DNA from 3 places in the Streptomyces sp. NPDC050263 genome. Region 2 is predicted to be linked to each of the others. Evidence: riboswitches for the same ligand, from Rfam matches in the RefSeq annotation. Region 2 holds a riboswitch; each other region holds the start of a gene.
The links. A riboswitch is a leader RNA that binds a small molecule or an ion and turns the genes downstream of it on or off. The one in region 2 is predicted to bind thiamine pyrophosphate.
Positions count from the first base shown of each region.

Region 1 (9,769 bases), on a different contig from region 2:
GCGGGCCGTCGCGGTGGCGACCAGTTCGTCCAGCTCGAACGGCAGACCGGGGACGGCGGCCGACGGCGGCGGGACGTCCTCGTGGAGGTGCTTGTAGAGCACGATCGCGGGGGAGTCGCCGTCGTGCGGCTTCTCGCCGGTGAGCATCTCGTAGAGCACGACCCCGCACGCGTACACGTCCACCCGGGGATCGGCGGCTCCGGGCTGCTCGATCTGCTCGGGAGCGAGATAGGCGACGGTGCCGAGCACGGCCCCGGTGGTGCTGGTCACGGTGTCCACGGACCGCACGAGCCCGAAGTCGGCGACCTTGACCCGCCCGTCATCCCCTATCAACACGTTCTCGGGCTTCATGTCCCGGTGCACGAACCCGGCGCGGTGCGCGGCCCCCAGCGCGGCGAGCACCGGCTCCAGGATGTCCAGCGCGGCCCGCGGCTGCAGCGCCCCGCGCTCGCGCAGCACGTCACGCAGGGTGCATCCGGCGATGTACTCCATGGCGAGATACACGTACGACGCGTCGGCGCCCTGATCGAACACCTGGACGACGTTCGGATGTGCGAGGCGGGCGACGGACTTCGCCTCCCGGATGAACCGATCGACGAACGCCCCGTCGGCGGCGAGCGCCGGGTGCATCACCTTGAGCGCGAGCACGCGGTCGAGGCGGGTGTCCACGGCCCGGTAGACCGTGGCCATCCCGCCGACCGCGATCCGCGCCTCGACGCGGTACCGGCCGTCGAGCACCTGCCCGACCAGAGGGTCCTGAAGGGTCGTGTCCACGCAGGCGAGTCTACGAGCAGCCACTGACACGACCCCCACCTCCACCACGATCGACCCCCGACTGCAGCCGAGCTGTGACGCGAGTCATGGGCGGGCGGGCACATGGCGGGTCGGCTGCCGACGGGGCTGAGCCCTCACGAGCGACGCCCACTTCTCGGCCGACCGGATCGGCCGAGAGGAAACGGGTGGTGCGTGGGTGGGAGACGCTTTTTCGGGGCTGGACCGGCGGTCAGAACGCGGGTCGCTCGGGGTCCAGCGCCGCGAGGCCCGCCGCAGGAGAGGACGCCTGCGCGAAGTAGCGGCGGGGGATCCGCCCGGCGAGGCGGGCCAACCTCCCCGCCTCGACCCCGGCCCGCATGGCGGACGCCATCCGCTCGGGGTCCGGCGACCGCGTCACCGCCGACGCCAGCATCACCCCCGCACACCCCAACTCCATCGCCAGCGCCACATCCGACGCCGTACCGGCCCCCGCGTCGAGAATCACCGGCACGCGCGCGTGCTCGACGATCAGCTGGAAGTTGTGCGGGTTGCGGATGCCCAGGCCGGAGCCGATCGGCGACCCCAGCGGCATCACCGCGGCGCACCCCACGTCCTCCAGCTTCCTGGCCAGCACCGGATCGTCGTTCGTGTACGGCAACACGGTGAACCCGTCGTCCACCAGCGTCTCCGCCGCGTCCAGCAACTCGATCGGATCCGGCAGCAGCGTCCGTTCGTCGGCGATGACCTCCAGCTTGACCAGGGACGTCCCCAGCGCCTCCCGCGCCAGCCGAGCCGTCAGCACGGCCTCCCCGGCGGTGAAACACCCCGCCGTGTTCGGCAGCACCCGGATGCCCAGCCGCTCCAGCACCGACAGCACGGACCCGTGCACCGAAGGATCGACCCGGCGCATCGCGACCGTCGTCAGCTCGGTCCCGGACGCCACCAGCGCCCGCTCCAGCACCTCCAGGCTGGGCGCGCCCCCCGTGCCCATGATCAGCCGGGACGAGAAGGACGTACCTCCGAGGACGAAGGGATCGTCGGCCATGGGTCAGCCTCCTTGGACGGCGGTGAGGACCTCGACGCGGTCCCCCTCGGAGAGGGACGTCGACGGCCACTGCGCGCGCGGGACGACGGTTTCGTTCAGGGCGGCGGCCACTCCGGAGGGGGCCGGGGTCAGCGTGCGGACGACGCTGTCGAGAGCCGTGCCGGGCGCGACCTCCCGGCGCTCTCCGTTGACCGAGATGTTCATGCGGGCTGCTCCTGGAGGGCGAAACGCCCGGGCGTGAAGGGACGGGCCTCGTCCGGCAGCTCCCCGGTGGCCAGGGCATGCGCCATCGCGTCACCGGTCACCGGCGTCAGCAGCACGCCGTTGCGGTAGTGCCCGGTGGCCAGCAGCAGCCCGTCAAGCTCCGTCGGCCCGAGCAGCGGCGCGTTGTCCGGCGACCCGGGCCGCAGCCCCGCGCGGGTCTCCGTGAGCGGCAGCTCGGTGATCCCAGGGACCAGCTCATGGGCGTCGCGCAGCAGCTCGTACACGCCCCCCGCCGTCACCGTCGTGTCCCAGCCCAGCTCCTCGCTGGTCGCGCCCACGACCAGCTCGCCGTTCTCCCGCGGCACCAGGTAGACCTGGCTGCCGCGCACCACGGCCCGCACCGTCCGGCTCAGGAACGGCGCGTACGGCCGCGGCACGGTCAGCCGCAGCACCTGACCCTTCACGGGCCGTACGGGGGGCAGGACGTCCTCCGGAACCCCCGAGAGCCGCCCGCTCAGGCTGCCGCCGGCGAGCACCACCTGCCCCGCCTCCAGCGTCGTACCGTCCCGGGTGACGACGCCCGCGGCCCGTCCGCCCGCGACGGACAGCCGCTCGGCCCAGGCGCGGTGGAAGACCACGCCCGCCCGCTCGCACGCGGCCAGCAGTGCCCCGGCCAGCCGTCGCGGATCGATCTGGTGATCGCCGTCCACCCGCAGCCCGCCGCGCACCCCCGGCGCGAGCATCGGTTCCAGGCGCCGGCACTCCCGCCCGGACAGCCACTCCGACTCCAGCCCCGACTGCCGTTGAAGGGCGTGCAGTTCGCGCAGGTGGGCGCGGTCGTCGGCGTCCAGCGCGACCGCGAGCGTGCCGCAGCGCCGGTAGCCGAGGCCGTGTCCGGTCAGCTCGGTCAGCTCGGTCACGAAGTCCGGATACCGGCGGGCCGAGGCCAGGTTGAGGCCGAGCAGGGTCTGCTCGCCGTGGTGCAGCTCGGTGACGGCGGCCAGCATCCCGGCGGCCACCCGGGCGGCCCCGCCGCCCGGCTCCGGGTCCACCACCGCCGTGGCGAAGCCGCGCTGCGCGGCCCGCCAGGCCGTGACCAGCCCGATGACCCCGCCCCCGATGACGAGGACGTCCGACGTACGTGGAGACGACGGTGACAGTGGAGACGACATGGGCGTCCAGCCCCTCCCTTCGCCGGCATGACCCGGATCAGGTTCGTACGGTCGGAGGCCGCCAGCCTCCCTCTCAGCCCGGTGCGTCCGGGCTCCCGCGAGTGCTCTACGTTGGCCACCCTAGCCCGACCCCGCACACCTCAGTAAGGGAGCCTCCGCCCATGGCGCGGTCACTCGACGGCCTGGTCCTCGCCCCGGTCGCCGACCAGGCCCCCGGGCAGGTCGGCACCCGTACCCGTTTCACGTACCACGAGCGGGACGGCGCGGTATGGGCCGAATACGCGGGCGGCGACGTCGTACGGGGGCGCCTGGTGGGTACCCGGGAGGGAGACCGGCTCGACTTCCGCTACGTACAGCTCAAGTACGACGGGACGACGTCCTCGGGGCACTGCGTGTCGGCCGTCGTGGAGCTGCCCGACGGCCGGGTGCGCCTCGACGAGACCTGGGAGTGGGAGTCGCAGGACGGCAGCGGCACGAGCGTCGTGGAGCAGGTCACAGCGCACGACGGCTGACTGACGAGGCGTCAGCTGACTAGGGTGATCCGACTATGGTGATCGGGTGAGCGAGACGCAGACGCAGACGCAGACGCAGACGCAGACGCAGGAAGGCAGGCCCGCGGCGCGGCGCGTGGTCGTTGTCGGCGCGGGCATGGCCGGCGTGCAGACCGCGGTCGCCCTGCGCGACCAGGGCTTCGACGGCACGGTGACGCTCATCGGCGCGGAACCCCACCAGCCCTACGACCGGCCCCCGCTGTCCAAGGCCGTCCTGCTCGGCACGTCCGAGGGCTCCGCCTTCGACGTCGACTTCGAGGGCCTCGGCATCGAGCTGGAGCTCGGCCGCGAGGTCCTGGGCCTGCGCCCCGCCGACCACGAGCTGGACACCGAGCGCGGCCCGGTCCCGTACGACGTCCTCGTGCTCGCCACCGGCGCCGAACCCCTCCGACTGCCCGGCGCCGAGGGCGTGCGCGGCGTGCATCTGCTGCGCACCCTGGACGACGCCGAACGGCTACGGCCCGTGCTCGCCCGACAGCACGACGTCGTGGTCGTCGGCGCCGGCTGGATCGGCGCGGAGTTCGCCACGGCCGCGCGCGAGGCCGGCTGCGCGGTCACCGTCGTCGAGGCCGCCGACCGACCGCTGGCCGGGGCCCTGCCCGCCGAGGTCGCCGCCCCGATGGCCGCCTGGTACGCCGACAGCGGCGCCGTGCTGCGCACCCACACGCGCGTGGAGCGCGTCGAACCCGGCGCGGTCGTCCTCGACGACGGCTCGCGACTGCCCGCCGGCGCCGTCGTGGTCGGCATCGGCGCCCGCCCGGCCACCGCCTGGCTGACCGGCTCCGGCGTCGAGCTGGGCGCGCACCGCGAGGTCGTGGCCGACGCCCGTCTGCGCACCTCCGTGCCGGACGTGTACGCGGTCGGCGACTGCGCCTCCTTCCCTTCGGGAAGGTACGGCGAGCGGCTTCTCGTCCACCATTGGGACAACGCTCTCCAGGGGCCGCGCACGGTCGCGGCGAACATCGTCGGCGCGAGCACCGGCGAGCCCCAGGCCGTCTACGACCCCGTCCCGTACTTCTGGTCCGAGCAGTTCGGCCGCTTCGTCCAGTACGCCGGGCACCATGCCGAGGCCGACCGCGCGGTGTGGCGCGGCGACCCGTCCGGACCGGCCTGGACGGTCTGCTGGCTGCGGGAGGGCCGTCTGGTCGCCCTGCTGGCCGTGGGGCGTCCGCGCGACCTCGCCCAGGGCAGACGGCTGATCGAGGCGGGCGCGCGCATGGACCCGCTGCTGCTCGCGGACCCGGCGAGGCCCCTGAAGACGGCGACGGCCCCGGCCTGAACACACCGGTCCGCCCCGGCCGGAACGCCCTGGTCGGACCGGCCCGACTTCCGACTGTCAGCGGCAGATGGCAGGCTTGTTCCCGTGACCGAGATTGACGCAAAGACCGATGTTCTCGTCCCCGCCTGGCTCACCCTGCCCGACATCGCAGAAATGCTCGATGTCGAGGTGACGCGCGTCCGGCAGCTGGTCAGGGACGGCCAGCTCATCGCCGTACGCCGTGGCGAGAACCGCGCACTGCACGTCCCCGCCGCCTTCATCGACGAGGACAAGGTGGTCAAGGGCCTGTCCGGGACCCTGACCCTGCTGCGGGACGACGGCTTCACGGACGAAGAGATGCTGGAGTGGCTCTTCACCCCCGACCCGACCCTCCCAGGCACCCCGGCGCAGGCCCTGAGTGAGAATCGCGGCACGGAGGTGAAGCGCCGCGCCCAGGCGCTCGCCGTCTGACCTGGCGACGCCTGGCGTCCGACCTGCGGATCGAACCGAACGACCCGGTGTACGGGGGCCGCCGGCCCTCGTACACCACCACCCTGGGGGGACCTTCGTATGCCCGTCACCGCTCGCGCCCGGCTGGCCGACGCCCGGCTGTACCTCTGCACGGACGCCCGCACCCGCCAGGGCGACCTGCCGGAGTTCCTGGACGCGGTCCTCGCGGGCGGCGTCGACATCGTCCAGTTGCGGGACAAGGGCATGGAGGCGGCCGAGGAACTGGAGCACCTCAGGGTGTTCGCCGACGCCTGCGCCCGGCACGGCAAGCTGCTCGCGGTCAACGACCGCGCGGACGTCGCCCATGCCGTCGGGGCCGACGTCCTCCATCTGGGCCAGGGCGACCTGCCGGTTTCCGCGGCCCGCGCGATCCTCGGCGCCGACGTCCTCATAGGCCGCTCCACGCACACCGAGGCGGAGGCGGAGGCCGCCGCGGTCCAGGAGGGCGTGGACTACTTCTGCACCGGCCCCTGCTGGCCCACTCCCACCAAGCCCGGCCGGCCCGCCCCCGGCCTCGGCCTGGTCCGGCACACGGCCGCCCTCGGCGCGGACCGCCCCTGGTTCGCGATCGGCGGCATCGACCTCGGCAACCTCGACGAGGCGCTGGCGGCGGGCGCCCGCCGGGTCGTCGTCGTCCGGGCGGTCACCGAGGCGGACGACCCCGGCGCAGCGGCGGCGGAGTTCGCGAAGCGGCTGCGCGCGGCGTAGCCCGGCCGCGCTCGACCGGGCTGCATCGGGCCACACCGGTTCGGCCGGGCTCGGTCCGGCGTCCAAGGGGTGGACAACAAGTCGACAATTCGGGCAAATTTCCCGCATTCGGTTGGGGGACCGCCAGCCCCTGGCTAACCTGCGGGTATGGCCCTAGGAACCGCATCCACCAGGACGGACCGCGCGCGCACCGTGCGCGACATCCTGGCGACCGGCAAGAAGACGTACTCGTTCGAGTTCTACGCGCCGAAGACGCCCAAGGGTGAGCGGAGCCTGTGGAACGCGCTGCGCAGGGTCGAGGCGGTCGCACCCGACTTCGTGTCGGTGACGTACGGCGCCGGCGGCTCCACCCGCGCGACCACGGTCAAGGAGACCCAGCAGATCGTCGTCGACACCACCCTGACGCCGGTCGCGCACCTCACCGCCGTGGACCATTCCATCGCCGAACTCCGCAACATCATCGGCCAGTACGCCGACGCCGGGATCCGCAACATGCTCGCCGTGCGCGGCGACCCGCCCGGCGACCCCATGGGCGCATGGGTGCCGCACCCGCGGGGCCTGACGTACGCGGCCGAACTCGTCCGGCTCATCAAGGAGTCGGGCGACTTCTGCGTGGGCGTCGCCGCCTTCCCCGAGATGCACCCGCGCTCCGAGGACTGGGACGCGGACGTCACGCACTTCGTCGACAAGTGCCGGGCCGGCGCCGACTACGCCATCACGCAGATGTTCTTCGAGCCCGAGTCCTATCTGCGGCTGCGCGACCGGGTCGAGGCGGCCGGTTGTGTGACTCCGGTCATCCCCGAGGTCCTGCCGGTCACGAGCGTGAAGATGCTGGAAAGCCTGCCCAGGCTCAGCAACGCCCACTTCCCGGCCGCTCTGAAAGAGCGGATCCTCACAGCCAAAGACGATCCGGCCGCTGTACGCTCCATTGGCATCGACTTCGCCACGGAGTTCTGCGCACGGCTGCTGGCCGAGGGAGTGCCCGGACTGCACTTCATCACGCTCAACAACTCCACGGCGACGCTGGAAATCTACGAGAACCTGGGTCTGCACCACCCGCCGCAGGCCTAGACCGGTCGCACCCACATACGACACACTGCGTAGCGGCCACTGGGAGAGGGGCGTACATGGGCTGGACGGTCCTCTACATCGCGTTCGGCATCGTCGCGCTGTGGTTGTTGGGTGAGGTGCTGCTGCAGTACAAGGCGCGACTGCGCTGGCGACTGCTGGCCTTCGTCGGCTTCCTCGGCGTCGTCCTCGGTGTCCTGATCCCGTCGGTCGTCGTCATCGAGCTGGGCGCGATCGCCTTCGCGGTCGGCCAGACCTACGTCACGCTGTCGTTCCGCCGCGGCTTCGCCGAAGGCTGGGCCTTCCGGCGCGCGGATGCGGACGGTGACAGGGACGAGGACGCGGACACGGAAGGCGCCCGCGGCTTCATCCCCAGGCGCCGCCGCGGCAAGGCCGAGCGCCAGGACCCGACCCTCGAGGCCTCCGACCTCCAGAACGCCGAGGCAGCCGGATTCGACGCGGGCATGCCCTACGGAGCAGACAGCGCGGCGTTCGGCCAGGACAAGAACGCCTACGGCGACGACGACTACGACCGCGACGACGTCTTCACGCCCGCGGCCCGGGGTGTCGACCCCATGGCCGCCGAGAGCGCCTCCGTCTACGAGCCGCAGCCGCTGCCCGACGACACCGGCTCCTACGGCGTGTACAGCGACGCCGCGTACGCGGCCGCGACCGGCCAGGGCCAGCAGCAGGGTCAGCCCCAGGACCAGTACGCGACGGCCGCCCAGGGCGCGGACCAGAACTACGGGTACGACAACACCTACTCCGGGTACCACCAGCAGCAGTACGGCTACGACGCCACGGGCGAGCAGCAGTACGCCGCCTACTCCGACCCGTACATCGGCACCCAGACCTACGGCGGCGGCTCCTACGACGCCGACTACGGCCAGCAGCAGTACGGGCAGCAGGGCTACGGCCAGGACCAGTACGGCAACGGCGGCTACGGGGAGACCCCGGCCGGCGGCGTCTGGGTCCCGCAGCAGCGCAACACCGACGACCCGCTCGGCGGCGAACTGCCGCCCGAGCAGCAGTATCCGTACCAGGGCGACGGACAGCAGCCCGGGCACGGCCAAGGCCAGGGCAACGGCTACGACGAGCAGCAGTATCGGTTCTGACGGCCGCGTTGTCCCGGGAGCCCGCGCAGCGGCTCACTCACCGGGTCTCACTGTGAGCCCCGGAACTCCGGGCCCTCCACGATCAGGCCGGACACCAGCGCGCCCGACATGCCCGCGTGGGGGAGTCCGCCACCCGGATGCGACCAGCCGCCGACGGTGAACAGGCCCTGCATACCCGTGGAGTTGGCGGGGTGCAGCAGCCGCCCCCCGGCCGCAGCCAGCGCGGGCGCGGGGACGGCCCCGCCGGCCGCGCCCGTCTCCCGCGCGACATCGGCGGGAGTGCGCACCTCGCGCCACAGGACGCGGTCCCGCAGACCGGGGACGGCCCGCTCGGCGCCGGCGACCAGCGCCTCCAGGTGCTCGTCGCGGATCCGCGCACCGGAGGGGACCACGGCACTCAGCGTGACCGACTCGTGGTCGCCGTCCGGCACCAGCCGCGCGTCGCCGGGCCGTAGGACCGTGACCGTCGGCCGGGCGGGCACGGACGGCGTCGTACCGAAGAGGCTCTCCAACTCGGCCTCGCGGTCCGCCGTGTGCACCACCGTGCGGTGCGCGGTGCCCTCCGGCCGGGCGCCGCGCAGCGCCAGCAGCACGGTCAGTCGACTCGGCAGGCCCTGCTGGGGCCCGATCTCGCCCGCACCGCGGCCGGGAAGACCGGCGATGCTCCCGGGCTGACCGGCGACGCCGGCGGGATCACCGGCGACGTTGCCCGGGGCGACGACGAAGTCCGCGTCCGCCACCGTGCCCCCAGCCAGTTCCACGCCCGCCGCCCGGCCGTTCTTCTCCAGGACCCGCGTGACCTCTGCCCCGAAGACGAACTCGACCCGCCGGGCCAGACACCGCTCGTACACCGCGCGGGCCAGCTCCCGCATCCCGCCCCGCACGTACCAGGTGCCGAACGCGTGCTCCAGGTACGGCAGGACGGCCGCGCTCGCCGGGGTGACCCGGGGATCGAGGCCGTACGCGAGCGCGTGGCCCTCCAGCAGCGCGGCGAGCCGGGGATCGCGCAGCTCCCAGGCGCCGACCTCGGCGAGGGTGCCCGCCCGGCGGGTGCGCAGCAGGCGCTTGTGGGGGACCGCCGGGTAGGGCTCGCGGTCGGCCAGCACCGACCAGTTCGGCCACAGCGGCTCCTCCAGCAGCGGACGGCGCGTGCGGTCCCAGGCCTCGCGGGCCCGGACCAGGAAGTCGCCCCAACGCTGTCCGGCCTGCGCCCCGAGCGCTTCGTCCAGCGCCGAGACCACTCCCGCGCGCGAGGCGTTCGGCAGGGGCGCCTCGGTGCCGTCCGCGAACAGGTGCCGTGCGGACGGGTCGACCTGGACCAGCTCGACACAGGCCTCCAGCGGCTCCTTGCCCGTCTTGACGAACAGGTCACGGTAGACGGCGGG
Region 1 is NZ_JBFAKW010000005.1:32,166-41,934, forward strand. Features, by position in the region: gene pknB (Stk1 family PASTA domain-containing Ser/Thr kinase) at 1-774, opposite strand, end outside; gene AB0J04_RS03350 (thiazole synthase) at 1,004-1,798, opposite strand; gene thiS (sulfur carrier protein ThiS) at 1,802-2,002, opposite strand; gene thiO (glycine oxidase ThiO) at 1,999-3,174, opposite strand; TPP riboswitch at 3,172-3,283, opposite strand; gene AB0J04_RS03365 (hypothetical protein) at 3,336-3,686, shown strand; gene AB0J04_RS03370 (FAD-dependent oxidoreductase) at 3,802-5,004, shown strand; gene AB0J04_RS03375 (Rv2175c family DNA-binding protein) at 5,089-5,454, shown strand; gene thiE (thiamine phosphate synthase) at 5,554-6,201, shown strand; gene metF (methylenetetrahydrofolate reductase [NAD(P)H]) at 6,349-7,272, shown strand; gene AB0J04_RS03390 (hypothetical protein) at 7,329-8,384, shown strand; gene AB0J04_RS03395 (NAD(P)/FAD-dependent oxidoreductase) at 8,432-9,769, opposite strand, start outside.
Region 1: linked by a shared signal. The riboswitch ahead of thiO (glycine oxidase ThiO) and the one ahead of AB0J04_RS03055 (thiamine ABC transporter substrate-binding protein) in region 2 are both predicted to bind thiamine pyrophosphate.

Region 2 (9,769 bases):
CCGTCCAGAAGGTCCTGGACGAGGCCGGTGTCGCCCTGAAGCGCTTCACGCGCATCAAGGTCGGCATCTGAGTCCGTACCGCGATCGACGCGTCGGCCCGATAGGGTCGGATGCAGTCGTCCGGTACGCCGTCACGCGCACGCGTGACGGACGACAGCAGATCTGACGAGGAGGCCATTGCCGAGCACGGGTTGCGGACGACACCCCACCGGCAGTGGCCTTCTTCGTATGTGCACCACGTGAAAGAGGCGGGATCTCCCATGACCACCAAGCCCCAGAAGAGCGACGACGGCAAGGTACGCGGCCGGTTTCTGCTGAAGCTGTCCGGTGAGGCATTCTCCGGTGGCGGGGGCCTGGGCGTGGACCCGAACGTGGTGCACAAGATCGCCCGGGAGATCGCGGCCGTCGTCCGGGACGGCGCGGAGATCGCCGTCGTCATCGGCGGCGGTAACTTCTTCCGCGGCGCCGAACTCCAGGTACGCGGCATGGACCGGGCCCGCTCGGACTACATGGGCATGCTGGGCACGGTCATGAACTGCCTCGCCCTCCAGGACTTCCTGGAGAAGGAAGGCATCGACAGCCGCGTCCAGACGGCCATCACCATGGGCCAGGTCGCCGAGCCGTACATCCCGCTGCGGGCCGTGCGGCATCTGGAGAAGGGCCGGGTGGTCATCTTCGGCGCCGGTATGGGCATGCCGTACTTCTCGACCGACACCACCGCCGCGCAGCGCGCCCTGGAGATCGACGCCGAGGCGCTGCTGATGGGCAAGAACGGCGTGGACGGCGTCTACGACTCCGACCCGAAGACCAACCCGGAGGCCGTCAAGTTCGACGCCCTCGGCTACGGCGAGGTCATCACGCGCGAGCTGAAGGTCGCCGACGCCACCGCCGTCACACTGTGCCGCGACAACAAGCTGCCGATCCTCGTCTTCGAGCTTCTGGCGGAGGGCAATATCGCTCGCGCCGTCAAGGGTGAGAAGATCGGCACGCTTGTGGGTGAGCAAGGCAGCCGGGCCTGACCGGCACAACCCCGGTCTCGTACGACAGCCCCTGACCGGGGGACGGACCCTGGCCGGGGGATGGACAATGTCCTGCCGGTCGGGAACCGTGCAGGAAGAAGACGCGACGCAGCCGGCCGCCGCCCCGTAAGGAACCGCAGCCGGGCCTACTCAAGACACGCAGGAGCAAGTGGTGATCGAAGAGACCCTCCTCGAGGCCGAGGAGAAGATGGAGAAGGCCGTCGTGGTCGCCAAGGAGGACTTCGCCGCGATCCGCACCGGCCGTGCGCACCCGGCGATGTTCAACAAGATCGTGGCCGACTACTACGGCGCGCCGACGCCGATCAACCAGCTGGCTTCGTTCTCCGTGCCGGAGCCGCGCATGGCGGTCGTGACCCCGTTCGACAAGACGGCCCTGCGCAACATCGAGCAGGCCATCCGCGACTCGGACCTGGGCGTCAACCCCAGCAACGACGGCAACATCATCCGGGTGGTGTTCCCCGAGCTCACCGAGGAGCGCCGCCGCGACTACATCAAGGTCGCCAAGGGCAAGGGCGAGGACGCCAAGGTGTCCATCCGCGCGGTCCGTCGCAAGGCCAAGGACGGGATCGACAAGCTCGTCAAGGACGGCGAGGTCGGCGAGGACGAGGGCCGCCGTGCGGAGAAGGAGCTCGACGACGCGACGCACAAGTACGTCGCCCAGGTGGACGAGCTCCTGAAGCACAAGGAAGCGGAGCTGCTCGAGGTCTGATGAACGACTCTTCCTGGGGCTCACCGCCGCAAGCCGGGTCACGGGCCGGGTACTGGGGGCCCGCTGCCCAGGGTCCTGTCCAGGGGGCCGCCCCGGCGGGTCCCGCGTACGATGCGCCTGAGGCGCAGCAGACTCGCCCCATGCCCATCGTCCCCGACGTACCCGCACACGGCGGAAACCAGGATGACGACCGGGGGGCCGCTCGGCCGGGCGGCCCCTTGTTCCGAGACGAGCCCCACCACGGCGCGTCCTACGGCACCGCGTCCTACGGCAACCCGCCTTACGGCAACCCGCCTTACGGCGGCACGCCTTACGGCGGCGAACCCTACGGCGACGCCGCTCGCGGCAACGACACCCCGTCGGCACGGCCCCCTGCGGCGGTGCCGCAGAATCCGGAGCCCATGTCCGACGTCCCGCACCCTGCGCCCGCCCCGCAGAAGAAGAGCGCGGGCCGAGACCTGGGCGCGGCCATAGGGGTCGCGGTCGGGCTCGGTGCGGTGATCCTCGCGTCGCTGCTCATCGTCAAGGCCGTGTTCGTCGGCGTGGTCGCGGTCGCCGTCGTCGTCGGTCTGTGGGAGCTGACCAGCAGGCTGCAGGAGCGCAAGGGCATCAAGGCGCCGCTCGTGCCGCTCGCGGTCGGCGGCGCGGCGATGGTCGTCGCCGGTTACGTCCGGGGCGCCGAGGGCGCCTGGGTCGCCATGGCCCTCACCGCGCTCGCGGTGCTGGTCTGGCGGATGACGGAACCGCCCGAGGGCTATCTGAAGGACGTCACGGCAGGCGTCTTCGCGGCCTTCTACGTCCCGTTCCTGGCCACGTTCGTCGCCGTGATGCTCGCCTCCGACGACGGGGCGTTCCGCGTCATGACGTTCCTGCTCCTGACGGTCGTCAGCGACACGGGCGCGTACGCCGTCGGCTGGCGCTTCGGCAGGACCAAGCTCGCCCCGCGCATCAGTCCCGGCAAGACCCGCGAGGGTCTGCTCGGCGCGGTGTCGTTCGCGATGGTCGCGGGCGCGCTGTTGATGCAGTTCCTGATCGACGACGGCACCTGGTGGCAGGGCCTGGTGCTCGGCTTCGCCGTCGCGGCCAGCGCCACGCTCGGCGACCTCGGCGAGTCCATGATCAAGCGGGACCTGGGCATCAAGGACATGGGCACGCTCCTCCCGGGCCACGGCGGCATCATGGACCGGCTGGACTCGTTGCTCCCTACGGCTCCTGTCGTCTGGGCCCTGTTCGTGCTGTTCGTCGGCTCCGGCTGACCCACCCGCGCAGAACGGCTCGCACGGGCCCCCGCCCCGGTCTCCGGAAATTCGCCAACAGCGTCCGGTCTCCGGGGCAGGGGCCCGTCGCTGCGAGGCCGCCCTGAGGCCGTTGCCGCTGTGCCGAGCGCGGCACCGGTCACACGATTCGATCTGCGACACTGGTACGGCTATGCCTAAGCCCGGAGAACTCACTTTCGTCGCCCCCCGCGGAGCCCAGAAGCCGCCGCGGCACCTTGCCGACCTCTCGCCCGCCGAGCGGAAGGAGGTCGTGGCGGAGATCGGTGAGAAGCCGTTCCGTGCCAAGCAGCTGTCCCAGCACTACTTCGCGCGCTACGCGCACGACCCGGCGGAGTGGACGGACATCCCCGCCGGTTCGCGCGAGAAGCTGCGCGAGGCGCTGCTGCCGGACCTGATGTCGGTCGTCCGGCATCTGTCGACGGACCAGGGGACCACCCGCAAGACCCTGTGGCGGCTGTTCGACGGCACGCTCGTGGAGTCGGTGCTGATGCGCTACCCGGACCGGGTGACGATGTGCATCAGCTCGCAGGCCGGGTGCGGGATGAACTGTCCGTTCTGCGCGACCGGGCAGGCGGGGCTGGACCGGAATCTGTCCACCGCCGAGATCGTCCATCAGATTGTCGACGGCATGCGGGCGCTGCGGGACGGCGAGGTTCCGGGCGGGCCGGCCCGGCTGTCCAACATCGTGTTCATGGGCATGGGTGAGCCGCTCGCCAACTACAAGCGGGTCGTCGGCTCCATCCGGGCGCTCACCGACCCCGCGCCGGACGGCCTCGGGCTCTCGCAGCGGGGCATCACCGTGTCGACGGTCGGGCTCGTGCCGGCCATCCACCGGTTCTCCGACGAGGGCTTCAAATGCCGGCTCGCGATCTCGCTGCACGCTCCCGACGACGAACTGCGCGACACCCTCGTCCCCGTGAACACGCGGTGGAAGGTGCGCGAGGTGCTGGACGCAGGGTTCGAGTACACCGAGCGGTCCGGCCGTCGGCTGTCCATCGAGTACGCGCTGATCCGGGACATCAATGACCAGGCCTGGCGAGGTGACCGGCTCGGCCGGCTGCTCCGCGGCAAGCCCGTGCACGTCAACCTCATCCCGCTCAACCCGACGCCGGGCTCGAAGTGGACGGCCTCGCGGCCGGAGGACGAGAAGGCGTTCGTCGAGGCGATCGCCTCGCACGGGGTGCCCGTCACCGTCCGGGACACCCGCGGTCAGGAGATCGACGGGGCCTGCGGTCAGCTCGCGGCCACCGAGCGGTAGTCTTTAGGCCATACACATCTTCATATTCCGACAGGGGAGCGCCACAGCGCTGAGAGTGCGGCACCCAGGCCGCAGACCCTCTGAACCTCGCCCAGGTCATTCTGGGTAGGAAGTTCGGTCATCACTCGAGCTGTTGCGCCCTGCCCGGATGTCCCCTGCGGACACCCGGGCAGGGCCGCGTCTCTTCCTGGTCCACCCCAGGAGGAAAACCAGTGCACAACAAGACCTTCAAGGCCGCGGCCCTCGGGCTCGGCATGATCGCGCTGTCCACGCTGTCCGCGTGCGGATCCACGGACGGCGACGGCAGCGAGGGAGTGGCGGCGGAGTCCAAGACCGTCACCCTCGTCAGCCATGACTCATGGGCCGTGTCCAAGACCGTGCTCGCCGACTTCGAGAAGACCTCCGGCTACCAGGTGAAGGTCCTCAAGGACGGCGACGCCGGGCAGGCCGTCAACAAGGCCATCCTCACCAAGGACAACCCGCAGGGCGACGTCTTCTTCGGCGTCGACAACACCCTGCTCTCCCGCGCGCTCGACAACGGGCTCTTCCAGCCGTACGAGGCGAAGGGGCTGGACCAGGTCGGCAGCGCGTTCCAGCTGGACGCCGAGAAGCACCGGGTCACGCCGATCGACTTCGGCGACATCTGCGTCAACTACGACAAGGCGTACTTCACCGAGCACAAGCTGACCCCGCCGGCCTCCTTCGACGACCTCGTCAAGCCCGCCTACAAGAACCTCCTCGTCACCGAGAACGCCTCCACCTCCTCACCCGGACTCGGCTTCCTGCTCGGCACGGCCGCGAAGTACGGGGACGGAGGCTGGGAGGGGTACTGGGCGAAGCTCAAGGCCAACGGCGTCAAGGTCGTCGACGGCTGGGAGCAGGCCTACAACGAGGAGTTCTCCGGGTCCGCCGGCGGCAAGAAGGCGGGGGCCGACCGGCCGCTCGTCGTCTCCTACGCCTCCTCACCCCCCGCCGAGGTGATCTACGGCGACCCGAAGCCGACCACCGCCCCGACCGGGGTCGCGGCCGGCACCTGCTTCCGGCAGGTCGAGTTCGCGGGGCTGCTGAGCAACGCGCACAACAGCAAGGGCGGCAAGGCGCTGATCGACTTCCTGATCGGCAAGGAGTTCCAGGAGGACATGCCGCTCAACATGTTCGTCTATCCGGTGCGGACGGGCGCGCAGATTCCGGCGGAGTTCACGCAGTACGGGCCGCAGGCGAAGGACCCCGAGACCCTCGCCCCGGCGAAGATCGCCGAACACCGCGACGACTGGGTCAAGTCATGGACCTCGCTCGTACTGAAGTGACCGAAGCAGCCCCCGGCAAGGGCAGCGGCGCCAAGGGGAGCGCGGCGGCGCGGCTCGGGCTCATGGCCCTGCCCGTCGCGTTCTTCGCGGTGTTCTTCGCCTACCCGGTCGCTGCGATCGTCGCCCGGGGGCTCGACGTCGACGGGAGCTGGCGGTTCGGGCGGCTGTGGGACGTGCTCGCCCAGTCCGACGTCCGGCATGTGCTGTGGTTCACCACCTGGCAGGCGCTCGTCTCCACCGCGCTCACGCTGTTGGTCGCGCTGCCGGGGGCGTATGTGTTCGCGCGTCTGGACTTCCCCGGCAAGCAGGTGCTGCGCGCGGTCGTCACCGTCCCGTTCGTGCTGCCGACGGTCGTCGTCGGCACGGCGTTCCTGGCGCTGGTCGGGCGGGGCGGCCTGCTCGACGAGCTGTGGGGCGTACGGCTGGACACCACGGTGTGGGCGATCCTGCTCGCGCACGTCTTCTTCAACTACGCGGTCGTCGTTCGGACCGTGGGCGGGCTGTGGGCGCAACTCGACCCCGGGCAGGAGGAGGCGGCGCGGATGCTGGGCGCGTCCCGGCTGCGCGCCTGGCGCACGGTGACCCTGCCCGCCCTCGGGCCGGCTGTCGCGGCCGCCGCGCTGATGGTCTTCCTCTTCACCTTCACCTCGTTCGGTGTGGTGCAGATCCTGGGCGGTCCCACCTTCTCCACCCTGGAGGTGGAGATCTACCGGCAGACCTCCGAGATCTTCGACCTGTCCACGGCCGCCGTCCTCACGATCGTCCAGTTCGCGGCCGTCGGCGCGGTCCTCGCCGTGCACGCGTGGACCGTGCGGCGTCGGGAGACCGCGTTGCGGCTGGTGGACGCGGCCGTGACGGCGCGGCGGCCGCGCGGGGCCGGGCAGTGGTCGCTGCTGGCCGGGGTGCTCGCGAGCATCGCCGTGCTGCTCGTGCTGCCGCTCGCGGTGCTGGTGCAGCGCTCGTTCGACGCGCCCGACTTCGCCTACTACCGGGCGCTGACCAGCGACGACGGCAATGTCTTCCTGGTCCCGCCGATCGAGGCCATCGGCAACTCGCTGGAGTACGCCCTCGCCGCGACCGGGATCGCGGTGCTGATCGGCGGGCTCGCCGCGGCCGCTCTCACCCGCCGGGACGCCGGACGGCTGGTGCGGGGCTTCGACGCGCTGCTGATGCTGCCGCTGGGCGTCTCCGCGGTGACCGTCGGCTTCGGGTTCCTGATCGCGCTCGACGAGCCTCCGCTGGACCTGCGCGGCAGCTGGATCCTGGTGCCGCTCGCGCAGGCGCTGGTCGGCGTGCCCTTCGTCGTCCGGACCATGCTGCCGGTGCTGCGGGCGGTGGACCGGCGGCTGCGGGAGGCGGCGGCCGTGCTCGGGGCGTCGCCCTGGCGGGTGTGGCGGGAGGTCGACCTGCCGATGGTGCGGCGGGCGCTGCTGGTCGCGGCCGGGTTCGCGTTCGCGGTGTCGCTGGGGGAGTTCGGCGCGACCGTGTTCATCGCCCGGCCCGACAACCCGACGCTCCCCGTCGCCGTGGCGCGGCTGCTCGGGCGGGCCGGTGAGCTCAACTACGGCCAGGCGATGGCCCTTTCGACGATTCTGATGGTGGTGTGCGCGGTGGCCCTGCTGGTGCTGGAGCGGCTGCGGACCGACCGGACGGGGGAGTTCTGATGCCGCTGCTCGAACTTGACGGCGCTACCGTGCGGTTCGGCGGGCGGCCTGTGCTGGACGCCGTCGGTCTTGCCGTCGCCGAGCACGAGGTCGTGTGTGTGCTCGGGCCCAGCGGCAGCGGCAAGTCGACGCTGCTGCGGGCGGTGGCCGGGCTGCAACCCCTGGACTCCGGACGGGTGTTGCTCGACGGGAGCGATCAGGCGGGGGTGCCCGCGCATCGGCGGGAGCTCGGGCTGATGTTCCAGGACCACCAGCTGTTCCCGCAGCGCGATGTCGGCGGCAACGTGGCCTTCGGGCTGCGGATGCGCGGCCTGCCCAAGGCTCAACAGGGCGAGCGGGTGCGGGAGTTGCTCGAACTCGTCGGGCTGCCGGGGGCCGCTGGCCGGGCCGTGGCCGCGCTCTCCGGCGGGGAGCAGCAGCGGGTCGCGTTGGCCCGGGCCCTCGCGCCGCGGCCCCGGCTGCTGATGCTCGACGAGCCGCTCGGGCAGCTCGACCGGTCGCTGCGCGAGCGGCTGGTCGTCGAGCTGAGGGAACTCTTCGGCCGGTTGGGCACGACCGTGCTCGCGGTCACCCATGACCAGGGCGAGGCGTTCGCGCTCGCCGACCGGGTCGTCGTGATGCGGGACGGCCGGATCGCCCAGTCCGGCACGCCTCTTGAGGTGTGGCAGCGGCCGGCGGACGCGTTCGTGGCCCGCTTCCTCGGCTTCGACAACGTGGTGGAGGCGACCGTCACGGGAGAGGTCGCCGTCACGCCGTGGGGCAAGATGCCGGTGCCGGCCGGGTCGGCGCAGGGAGCGTGCACGCTGCTGGTCCGGCCCGCCGGGGTGCGCCTGGTGGGCGTGGACGAGGGGTTGCGCTGCACGGTCGCCGCGCGCACCTTCCGGGGCACGCATGTCGCCGTGCACCTCCAGCCGGAGGGCGCACCGAAGCTGGAGGCGGCGTGCGCGTTGCGGGACGCGCCGGAGGTCGGGAGCACGGTGGAGGTGTCCTTCGACACGGCCGAAATCGTCGTGCTGGACTGACCCGCCGCGCCCTACGGTGCTGTGTATGACCCTTCTCTCGCATGACCGGTACTGCGACGAAATCGCCCACCAGATGGGTTTGTTGAGGTCCGTGGTGACCTCCGGGGCGGATCTGACGGCGACCGTGCCGACCTGCCCCGACTGGTCGCTGGAGCAGCTGGTGCGGCACATGGGCGTCGCCCTGCGCTGGACGGACGCCCTGGTGCGGGCGCGGGCCCAGGAGGAGATCCCGCCGGAGCGGGTTCCGGGGATCGGCGGACCGGCGGTCGAGGGCGACCCGGCCGCGCTGGACGCCTGGCTCGCCGAGACCGGCGAACTGGTCGTCGGCGCGCTGCGGGAGGCCGGGCCGGACACGAAGGTGTGGGGTTGGGCCGGGGTGCACGACACCGGCTTCTGGGCGCGCCGGATGACCCACGAGATCACCGTGCACCGCGCCGACGCCACGCTCGCGGTCGGACTGCCCTACGAGGTCGCGCCCGAGGTGGCCGCCGACACCCTGGACGAATGGCTGCAGATCGTGGCGTGGGTGCAGCGGAACCTGCCGCACCGGGTGGCCGCGGAACTGCTCGTCGGGGACCGGAGCATCCATCTGCACGCCACGGACGCGGCGGCCGGCCTGAACGCCGAGTGGAGTGTCGACCTCACCGAGCAGGGGATCGTCTGGCGGCGCGGGCACGAGAAGGCGACGGTCGCCCTGCGCGGGCCGCTGACCTCCGTGCTGCTCGCCTTCTACGGCCGGCTGCCGCTGGACAGCCCGGGGCTGGAGGTGCTCGGCGAGCGCGAGGTGCTGGAGTTCTGGCTGGAGAGGGCCAAGTTCGGCTGAGCGGCCGGGAAGAACGGGTGGCCCGCCCCGGTCGGGGACGGGCCACGCGCGTTCGGGTCGGTGGTGGAGGTCAGCGGTGGCTGGCCCCACGGCGACGCATGCCGAAGAACACCGCGCCGCCGCCGACGGCGACCAGAGCGGCCGCTATGCCGACGATCAGACCGGTGTTGGAGCCCGCGCCGGTCTCGGCGAGGTTGGACTCCTGGACCGCGGCCGACGGGGCGTTGCTCGCCGAGGCCGGGGGCGCCGAGCTGTCGCTCGCCGAGTCGGACGGGGACGGCGAGGCGGTGACCGTCTCGGCCGGCGGCGGAGTGGTGCCCGACGGCGTCGAGGACGGGGTGGTGGTCGGGGTGGTGGTGTCGTCGGCCTTGCAGGCCTTGGACGGGGTGGTCAGGTTCGGGGCTATGTCGGCGTCGACCGGGGTCTTCTTGCCGTTGTCGGCCACGACGTGGATCCGGTACTCGGCGTTCGGCTCCCAGTCCTCGGCGAAGGAGACGGTGACGCCCTTCTTCGAGCCCTCGACCGTCTGGGGTTCGCCGACCTGCCTCAGGTCGGCGCCGTTGTTCTCGAGGAACACGGTGATCACGGCCGGGACGCCCGTGGGGTCGTTGTCGGTGACGGTGATGACGCCCTTCGTGCCGTCACAGGCGGCAGCGGCGGAGAAGTCAC
Region 2 is NZ_JBFAKW010000004.1:134,140-143,908, reverse strand. Features, by position in the region: gene tsf (translation elongation factor Ts) at 1-71, shown strand, start outside; gene pyrH (UMP kinase) at 261-1,019, shown strand; gene frr (ribosome recycling factor) at 1,192-1,749, shown strand; gene AB0J04_RS03065 (phosphatidate cytidylyltransferase) at 1,749-3,005, shown strand; gene rlmN (23S rRNA (adenine(2503)-C(2))-methyltransferase RlmN) at 3,178-4,284, shown strand; TPP riboswitch at 4,307-4,414, shown strand; gene AB0J04_RS03055 (thiamine ABC transporter substrate-binding protein) at 4,497-5,591, shown strand; gene AB0J04_RS03050 (iron ABC transporter permease) at 5,567-7,255, shown strand; gene AB0J04_RS03045 (ABC transporter ATP-binding protein) at 7,255-8,277, shown strand; gene AB0J04_RS03040 (maleylpyruvate isomerase family mycothiol-dependent enzyme) at 8,303-9,100, shown strand; gene AB0J04_RS03035 (LAETG motif-containing sortase-dependent surface protein) at 9,171-9,769, opposite strand, start outside.

Region 3 (9,769 bases), on a different contig from region 2:
CACCGCCCTGCGCAACCGGCCCTCCCTGGGGGCCGAACCGTACGGCGAACTGAGCGAGGAGGTCTCCCTGGCCAGGGAAGCCTGGCGAGAAGCCCTACTGGAGCGCGGCATCCTGCCGTTTCTCCGAGAGGCCCTCGCCAGTCCGGGCGCGGCGACCGCCCTGCACACCGCCCCGCCCCCGCCGGCTCCCACCGGCCGTCTGCCGAAGATCGGCTACGACCGCCCGGGCTTCAGCAGCCCTGACGACGGCCGCTCGACCGGCCCGCGGCCGAGCTTCAGCAGCCCGGACTACACCAGCCCGGACTTCGGCGGACCGGACCACAAGCCGGAATAGGCACTCGGCTTGCGCCCCCGCCGACCCGCCGAGGGGAGCGCAAGCCGTACGCCGGGCCGACCTGCCCCTGGGCGACCGCGGTGGCCCTGGTTGGTGGCCCTGGTGGCCCTGGTGGCCCGTCAGAGAATGCCTGCGCGGCCCGCTGCCGTGATCCAGCTGGGGAACTCGGACAGCAGCCGGTCGTAGAGCTCCTGGTCCGGGACGGCGCTGATGTCGTCCACAGCGAAGAAGCCCACGTTGTCGACCCGGCGCCCGGGCAGCGTGTCGAACCGCTCCAGGACCCCGTAGTTGGACCGGCCGAGCCCCACGAACTGCCAGAAGATCGGCTCCTCCACCGCCGCCCGCAGCTCCCGCTCGATCGCCGCGTCGCGATAGACCCCTCCGTCGGAGAAGAACAGCACCAAGGTCGGCGCGGTCGCCGGATTCTCCCGCACATACGATCTGACCTGGGCGATCGCCTTCTGCTCCTCGTTCTGGATGCCGACCGCGCGCATGTCGACCTGCCCCGGCTCCATCCCCTTGCGGGGCTTCCTGTTGCGCCGGAACAGACTGATCTCGCCCACGCGCACGTGCAGCCGCAGCCACTCGGGGAGTTCGCCCAGACGAAGGTCGGGAAGGCGAGCGGACTCGCTCGCGAACGTCCAGGCCTGCATCTCTCCGTCGTCGTCGAGTTCTGCCGCCACCGCCGCCATCCGTTCCACGACGTCCGCCACGACTCCCCGGGAGTACAGGAACGCCATGGAGCCGGAGGCGTCGAGGACGAGCACGACCCGCGCGGTGATCCCCGCCGCTCCCCGCTTGCTCAGACTGACGGCGACCTGCTCCTTGCGCAGCGACAGCCGCTTACGCATGTCGACGGGCAGCCGCTCCTCCCCTTTGGTCAGCCGAGGACCTGGCGGCGGGGACACCGCCCCTGAGTCCGGCCGAGCGGGCGTCGCCGGGACCGGAGGGTTCAGTGGGACCGGTACCGAGCCCGGCAGGCTCGACGGGACCGGTGGGCTCTGTGGAGTGGGCGGGCTCTGCGGAGTGGGCAGAGGATGTGCCGCCTGCTCCTCATCGACCGTGATCCCGAAGTCGGTGGCCACTCCCGCGAGTCCGGAGGCGTACCCCTGCCCTACCGCCCGGAACTTCCAGCGCCCCTCGCGCAGGTACAGTTCGCCGCCGATGAACGCCGTCTCCGTGTCGGCCTGCATCTCGAAGCGCGCCAGCTCGGACCGCCCGCCCGTACCGAACAGCCGCAACGTCAGACCGCTCACCTGCCCGAACGTGCCGCCGTCGGCCGACGCACACAGCACCACCCGCGTGATGGCCGCCTCCAGCGAGCGGAGATACACATGGACCGCGTCGGTCATCACGCCGGCCTCCCGCCGCTTACCGACGTGTCTCACGGCGCCGGACGCGTGAAGCGGCTGGTTGTAGAAGACGAAGTCCCCGTCGTCACGAACCCGGCCGTCGCTCGTCAACAGCAGCGCCGAGACGTCGATGTCCGGCCCACCGACCCCCTCGGCCCAGCTGAGTTCCACCCGGACGTCCGGCGCGTCGACCGGCAGATTGGCGCCCTTGCTCATGGATCGCGCTGTCATGGAGGCAAGTCTGCCGAGCCGACGGCCGACGGCAACCGAACGAGCGCGATGTTCTCGTCCTGAGCGACCGCCAAGTGCGTGCCGTCCGGATGCAGCGCCGCGACCGGTGTCGGTATGTGGGTGACGCCGTATGCCCCCTCCCGGCGGGGAATCGCCACCTCGGGCCATTCCTCCAGCACTTCCCCGGTCCTGACGTCGATCAGCCGGGGATGTCCGTGCAACGAGACGACGCGACCGCCTCCCGCGATCAGCGTCCCGACCTCGAAGTCGACGGAGCTCCGGTGCACCCACGCGCGACCGGACAGCGACCACACGCCGATCTGACGGGGTCCTAGCGCGGGGACATCCTCGTCGTCGAGGAACTCCTCTCCGGTCGCCACCGCCAGGCGGTCGTCGTCGAGCCAGCAGGCCGACACCACCTCGGCATCGATCCCCGGCTCCATGGGCAGCACCCCGTGTCCGTCCAACACGGCCGGGTCGGTCAGCGCGGCCTCCAGATCGAACACCTCGGCGATGCCGTACGGGTGCCACACCCAGCCGGCAACCAGCAGACGTCTGCCGTCCCCGCTCACCGACAGACGGGAATGGAACACGTCCTTCGCTTCGCGGGTTCCGGGGGTGAGCCGCTGTCCGGACGCCGCGTCCTCGATCTGGAGCACGTTGTACTCCTCCGGGCAGTGGACCAGGATCTCCCGGCCGTCCGGCAGAGCAGTCAGGGCTACGGGGTAGTCGAAGTCCTCGTCGTGGTAGGAGTCGCGAGTCAGCTCACGGAGCGGGATCGCTCCCTCGAGCAAGAGGGCGTCGGCCCCACGTTCGGCGTAGACGACGCTGTAGCGGCCGGAGGGCGAGACGACGCATCTGTCGAACTTGTCGAACTCCGAACCCCGACCGGTAGCCGCGCGGCGCTCCGCACCGTCGCGGTTCCAGGCCCGGCCGCCCACTACATCGACCAGGTCACCGCCCTGCCAGACCAATGACCGGACCGGCTCGGTCGTCTTCAGAAACTCCAAGGTCCATCCCCCCGTCACAGCCGCCCTCTCATGGCGCTGCCCATGACCAGGCATCGAGCCTGATCGGGCAGCGCCAATCCAGAGGCGTCAGTCGGCCAGCGGTAGGTACACCCTGCTTCCGCTCGCCGCGAACTCCTTCGACTTCTCCAACATCCCCTCGGCGATCTCCTCAGCCGTGGCCCCGTCGGCGACCCCTGCGCCGAACCGCTCGTTGATGCTCTGACTGATCTTCATCGAACAGAACTTCGGCCCGCACATCGAGCAGAAGTGCGCCGTCTTCGCCGGCTCCGCGGGGAGTGTCTCGTCGTGGAACTCCCGTGCCGTGTCCGGGTCGAGGGCGAGGTTGAACTGATCCTCCCAGCGGAACTCGAAGCGGGCGTCGGACAGCGCGTCGTCCCATTCCTGCGCACCGGGGTGCCCCTTGGCGAGGTCGGCTGCGTGGGCGGCGATCTTGTAGGTGATGACGCCCGTCTTGACGTCGTCACGGTTGGGCAGGCCCAGGTGTTCCTTGGGCGTGACATAGCAGAGCATGGCCGTGCCCCACCAGGCGATCATCGCGGCACCGATGCCGGAAGTGATGTGGTCGTACGCCGGCGCGACGTCCGTCGTCAGCGGGCCGAGCGTATAGAACGGAGCTTCATCACAGATCTCCTGCTGAAGGTCGATGTTCTCCTTGATCTTGTGCATCGGGACATGGCCCGGGCCTTCGATCATCGTCTGAACATTGAAACGCTTCGCGATCCGGTTGAGTTCCCCGAGCGTCCTCAACTCCGCGAACTGGGCCTCGTCGTTGGCGTCCGCGATGGAACCCGGCCGCAGCCCGTCGCCCAGCGAGTAGGTGACGTCGTAGGCGGCGAGGATCTCGCAGAGTTCCTCGAAGTTCTCGTACAGGAACGACTCCTTGTGGTGCGCGAGGCACCAGGCCGCCATGATCGAGCCGCCGCGCGACACGATGCCGGTCTTCCGGTTGGCGGTGAGCGGGACGTACGGCAGGCGGACACCGGCGTGGACCGTCATGTAGTCGACGCCCTGCTCGGCCTGCTCGACGACCGTGTCCTTGTAGATCTCCCAGGTCAGTTCCTCCGCGCGGCCGTCGACCTTCTCCAGCGCCTGGTACAGCGGCACCGTGCCGATGGGGACGGGGGAGTTGCGCAGGACCCACTCGCGGGTCGTGTGGATGTTGCGGCCGGTGGACAGGTCCATGACCGTGTCGGCGCCCCAACGGGTCGCCCAGGTCATCTTCTCGACCTCCTCCTCGATGGAGGACGTCACCGCCGAATTGCCGATGTTGGCGTTGACCTTCACCAGGAAGCGCTTGCCGATGATCATCGGCTCGATCTCCGGATGGTTGACGTTGGCCGGCAACACCGCACGGCCCGCCGCGATCTCCTCGCGGACCACCTCAGGAGAAACGTTCTCTCGGATGGCCACGAACTCCATCTCGGGGGTGATCTCACCCCGGCGGGCATACGCGAGCTGAGTCACCGCCTTGCCGTCCCGGCCACGACGGGGCAGGCGCGGCCGCCCCGGAAAGACCGCGTCGAGATTGCGCAGACCACCGCGCGGTGAGGTGTGCTTGATGCCGTCGTCCTCGTGGCGGACGGGACGGCCCGCGTACTCCTCGGTGTCGCCACGGCCGATGATCCAGTTGTCGCGCAGTGGCAGCAGCCCCCTGCGGACGTCCGTGTCGACCAGCGGATCGGTGTACGGACCGGAGGTGTCGTACAGCGCGACCGACTGCCCGTTGGTCAGATGCACCTGACGGACCGGCACGCGCAGGTCGGGGCGAGTGCCCTCGACGTACCCCTTGTGCCAGCCGATGGACTTCCCGACCTCCTGGGACGTTTCGTCCCGAACGGAGGCAGGCGTGCGTGCGTCCTTGTTGGTCATGAGACCTACTCCCTACGCCGGCATTACCCGGTAACAGGTTCGGCGGTCGACGCAGCGGCTACCGCCTGCCGAGGTTTCATGTGAAACATCACTCGACTCGAGAGACGTTCCACGTGAAACATCGCAAAGACGGAGGTCAGCGCCCTCTCAGCCCGGTGCTCCGAGCTCCCGCGTGTGCAAAGGTGCCTCCACGCTAGCGTCAATTCGGGCGCGGTGAACAGAGGGCCCCTACCGTTCTTGCGATGATCGGTCGGTGACCACGACACACCAGCCTCCGTACCCACCGCCCGAGCCGCCCCGCCGGCCCGGCGCCGGAAACGGCCCGAGCGACGGCCCTGGTAGCGGCAACGACAACGGCTCTGGACGCGGCCCCGGTGACGACCGCGCCTTCAACGGCGGTCACGATCACGGACGCAACCACGGGCACGGCCCCGAACAGGGGCCGGGATACGCCGGCGGGCTGGGTGGACTGGGCGGGCTGGACGGACCGGCGCGCGGCGGTGCCCCCAGGGGTCAAGGGCCGGGACAGGGCCGAGGGCCGGGCTCTGGCGGAGGGCCCGGGCACAGCCCACCCGGCAGCGGCGGCGGGCGCGGAACCGGCTACCAATACGGGAACGGGCGCAGTCAAGGGCGCGGATACGGCCCCGGCCCCGGCGACGAATACGGCCGTGACCGCGAGCACGGACATGGGCAGAGCCCCGACGGCGGTCACGGCAGCGGCCATGGTGGTGGTCTTCGGAGCGAGCCAGGCGAGGGCCACGGCGGCAGTCACGATCATGGCCGCGGCGAAGGCAACGGCAACGGGCCGGGTTCCGGCGGGCACGGTCACGGCCCCGGTTCCGGCGGGGGGAACGGCTCGGGCGCCGGCGACGGGCACGGCCCGGGTTCCGGCGGGGGCCACGGGCATTCCCACGGTCACAGCCACAGCCACGGTCCGGCCGCCCCCGTCTCGCAGCACCTGCGCAAGGTCATCACGGCCATCCTCATCCCGTTCGGTGCGGCGGTGCTGGTCGGGCTCGTCGTGCTGTGGCCCGGCGGAGCTCCGGCGCACGAGCGCACCGGAGTCGGCTTCGACCGGCAGACCCAGCAGGCCACGGTCACCAAGGTCGTGAAGGTGAGCTGCGCGTCGGTGAACGCCTCGGGCGACACCCCGACCGGCGACACCTCGACGGCCGAGGGCTCGTCCGCGCAGCAGCAGGCGAGCGGCTCCTGCAAGAGGGCCACGATCCGCGTGGACACCGGCAATGACAAGGGCCGTACGTTCACGGAGATCGTCCAGCCGGACCAGTCACGGCAGTTGGACCAGGGCGAGAAGGTCGTGGTCGCCTACGAGCCCTCCGCGCCGAAGGACCTTCAGTACTCGGTGACCGACGTGAACCGGCGCATCCCGATGGGCGTGCTGGCCATCATCTTCGCGGTCGCCGTCGTGGTCGTCGGGCGGCTTCGGGGCGTCATGGCGCTGGTCGCGCTGGCCATCAGCTTCCTGGTGCTGAACTTCTTCGTGCTGCCGGCGATCCTTCAAGGTTCGAACCCGCTGGTCGTGGCGGTGGTGGGGGCGAGCGCGATAATGCTGATCGCGCTCTATCTGTGTCACGGCCTCTCGGCCCGCACCTCCGTCGCGGTGCTCGGCACGCTCATCTCACTGCTGCTCATCGGCATCCTCGGTTCGCTGTTCATCGACTGGGCGGCGCTCACCGGCAACACGGACGACAACACCGGCCTGATCCACGGCCTGTATCCGTCGATCGACATGAGCGGTCTGCTGCTCGCCGGCATCATCATCGGTTCGCTCGGTGTCCTCGACGACGTGACGGTCACGCAGACCTCGGCCGTCTGGGAGCTGCACGAGGCCAACCCGTCGATGGGCTGGCGGGGGCTGTACCGGGCCGGCATCCGCATCGGCCGGGACCACATCGCGTCCGTGGTCAACACGCTCGTCCTCGCCTATGCCGGTGCAGCGCTGCCGCTGTTGCTGCTGTTCTCGATCGCGCAGAGCAGCGTGGGCGCCGTCGCCAACAGCGAGTTGGTCGCCGAGGAGATCGTGCGCACCCTGGTCGGGTCGATCGGCCTGGTCGCCTCCGTGCCCGTCACAACGGCCCTGGCCGCGCTGGTGGTCGCCGCCGACCGGCCGGGCCCGGGAACGGCGTCCGTGCCGGCCCAGGAGACGACTCCGGCGCCTCCGACGGCTCCGACCGCTGCGGTGGCAGCGGCTGCCGCTGGTCCCGCCCAGGGCCGGGGCGGCCGCGGCAGGCGACGCAAGCGTTAGAGCCGGAGGGCGGGAGGCCGGGGCGGGAGTCCCTCCGCGAGCCGGCGCATCGGTGCATCGGCGACTTGGGCCCCGGCCCGCTCTCCGCCAGGCTCCCCCGACGGTCTGCCGGGGGAGCACCCCAGGGAGAGGTCCGGGGAGCACCCAACGAAGAGGTCCGGGGGAGCGACCCAGAAGGACCGGGAAGCCCCCCGGAAGCACGAGAAGGCCCGAGAAGGCCCCTCCAGCCGATCGGTCGCAGCGTCACAGGAGAAGCGTTCCTGCATAGCTTCACCAGTGGCGAAGCGTTCTGCTACCACTCGCCGCCGTCCCGTCAGCCGGCGCTCTGCTCCTCGGCGAGGATCCGGTCCAACGCCTCGTCCAGATGCGCGTCGAAGTCGGCCAGCGCACCCTCCTGGCCCAGCGGGACCAGCTTGTCGGTGCGGTCGAGGAAGGCCACGAGCGGCGCCGCCGAGGAACGGAACAGGGCCTGGTCGCCGCCGACCTGAAGCCGGATCAGAACCTCGCCCAGCACGTCGGGATCGGCGGGCGAGACACGGACGTCACCCTCGCCGCACGGCCTGCCCACCCCGTCGATGAGCAGTTCGCGCCCGAAGGCCCAGGTCACCGGGGCGTCACCGGGCAGGTGGAAGGTGAGCCGCACGGCATAGGGATCGCACGACTGGTACCCCAGCTCCACCGGGATGCGGAACGAGAGCTCCTCGGACACGAGGAAGCTCATCATGACTTCTGCCTGTACTGCCTGCACGGACTCGCGCATCGCCTTACCCCGTCATTTGCCGTCGACTGGCCGGGAATGAACCTTTTGACACTGCACGCATCTTGCTGAACGTACACAACAGATCACAAGGAGTGAGTTTTCAGATACTGATAGAGATCGCGAGCGCCCCCAACAGTCGCCCGACCTCGCTCTGCAGTTGCCGTGCCGCCGGGAGCAACCGGTCGGCGTGGTGGGAGGGGAGAGAGATCGCCATCGTCGCCGCCGTGGCGCCCACGGTGATCGGAATGGCGGCACAGACGGTGCCCAGCGCGTACTCCTGTCGTTCCACGACCGGTTCCATACGCCGCATGCGCTCCAGGCGGCGCAACAGAGTGTGGTTGTCACGCACGGTGTACGGGGTGATCGACTCCACCGGGTAGCGGTCCAGGTGGTCGCGTCGGGTGTCCTCGTCCAGTTGGGCGAGCAGGCACTGGCCGATGGCGTGCGCGTGTCCGGTCTCGCGGAAGTCGGCCCACTCCTCGACGGCCGGGTTGCCCGGGGTGTCGGAGACGCACATGATCTCGATCTCGCCGTCGCGGTACTGGGCGTAGTACACAGGGACACCGATCGAATCACGCCACTGCGCCAGGGTGTCGGCGACCGTGCTGCGACGTTTCTGCGCCGCCCCGCTGCTGCCGAGCCGTTCGGCTGCCTCGCCGAGGAAGAACAGCCCCTTGTCCCGGCGCAGATAGCCCTCGTGCACGAGGGTGCGCAGCAGGTGGTAGGCCGTGGGCAGCGCGAGGCCGGTCTCCCGGGCGAGTTGTTTCGCCGGGGCTCCGTACTCGTGCTCGGCGACGGATTCCAGCAGGCGCATGGCGCGCTGGACGGAGCCGATCAGGGTGGCAGCGGAGTGCGGATGCTCGGCTACCGCAGTGTTCGGCGGGCGTTGGAGCGGGGGTGCGGAGGAACGCGGCCTGCCGGGGGGTGCGAACGGTTCTGCGGATGCGGTGTCAACCGTGGCCAAGGGTCACTCCCGAAGCGCGAGGGGGCGGTCCGTGCGGGGGAACACGGGAGGGGGGTGTACGCCGCTCGCGGGGGTCGTCCCCGCGTCGAATTCCGGACTTTAACCGTCCACCACCGCTTGCAGACGGGCTGTCGGGAAAACTTCCCCCGGCCGAGGGAACCGGTGATTCCTGTTACCGATCACCGGCCTCCCGTACGGCTCACCAGTCGCTGCGCGAGGAGGAACTCGACATGAACTTCCGTACGACGTAGATCAGTCCACCGACCAGCGCCACGAAGATCAGCAGCTTGAAGAGCAGACCGATCACGAACCCGACGACGCTGGCTATCAGCCCGCCGAACACGACCAGCGCGATGACCGGCACCGCGACCCACTTCACCCACCACGGCAGTCCCGTGAAGATCTCTTGCATCGCCCTGGTCCTCATCCTCTTCGGTCGATGTCCGGCGCCCTTGTCAGGCCGGATCATTTCGATGTCCTGCCGTCGATGCTAGATCCGAAGGGGGTGCCGGCGGAGGCCTCGGACCCCTTGTCCTCCCCTGACCGATCCCCTAGGGAACCCCGAGGCCGTGCATCGGCTGCGAGACGTAGACGCTCAGCCCTCTGGCGGCGAGAACATGACCAGAACCCGCAGGTCCTCGCTGATGTGATGGAACTTGTGGGCCACCCCGGCCGGGACGTACACCACGCTGCCGCGCGCCACCTGCGTGGTCTCCATGCCGACGGTGATCGAGGCCCGTCCGCTCACGACGAAGTACACCTCGTCCTGGTTGTGCGGGTTCTGTGGATCATGCGTGCCGGCGTCGAGCGCATACAGCCCGACCGACATGTTCCGTTCATGCAGAAACTGCAGGTAGGCACCATCGTTGGCGGCGCGCTCCGCCTCCAGTTCATCCAACCGGAATGCCTTCATCGACCTTGTCCGCCCTCGTCCGGTGCTCGTTTGCGATCTCTCTGCCACG
Region 3 is NZ_JBFAKW010000010.1:16,504-26,272, reverse strand. Features, by position in the region: gene AB0J04_RS06750 (hypothetical protein) at 1-334, shown strand, start outside; gene AB0J04_RS06745 (VWA domain-containing protein) at 454-1,917, opposite strand; gene AB0J04_RS06740 (hypothetical protein) at 1,914-2,927, opposite strand; gene thiC (phosphomethylpyrimidine synthase ThiC) at 3,015-4,817, opposite strand; TPP riboswitch at 4,810-4,999, opposite strand; gene AB0J04_RS06730 (YibE/F family protein) at 5,821-7,083, shown strand; gene AB0J04_RS06725 (SsgA family sporulation/cell division regulator) at 7,397-7,843, opposite strand; gene AB0J04_RS06720 (IclR family transcriptional regulator C-terminal domain-containing protein) at 7,944-8,807, opposite strand; gene AB0J04_RS06715 (DUF5326 family protein) at 9,007-9,219, opposite strand; gene AB0J04_RS06710 (cupin domain-containing protein) at 9,403-9,720, opposite strand.
Region 3: linked by a shared signal. The riboswitch ahead of thiC (phosphomethylpyrimidine synthase ThiC) and the one ahead of AB0J04_RS03055 (thiamine ABC transporter substrate-binding protein) in region 2 are both predicted to bind thiamine pyrophosphate.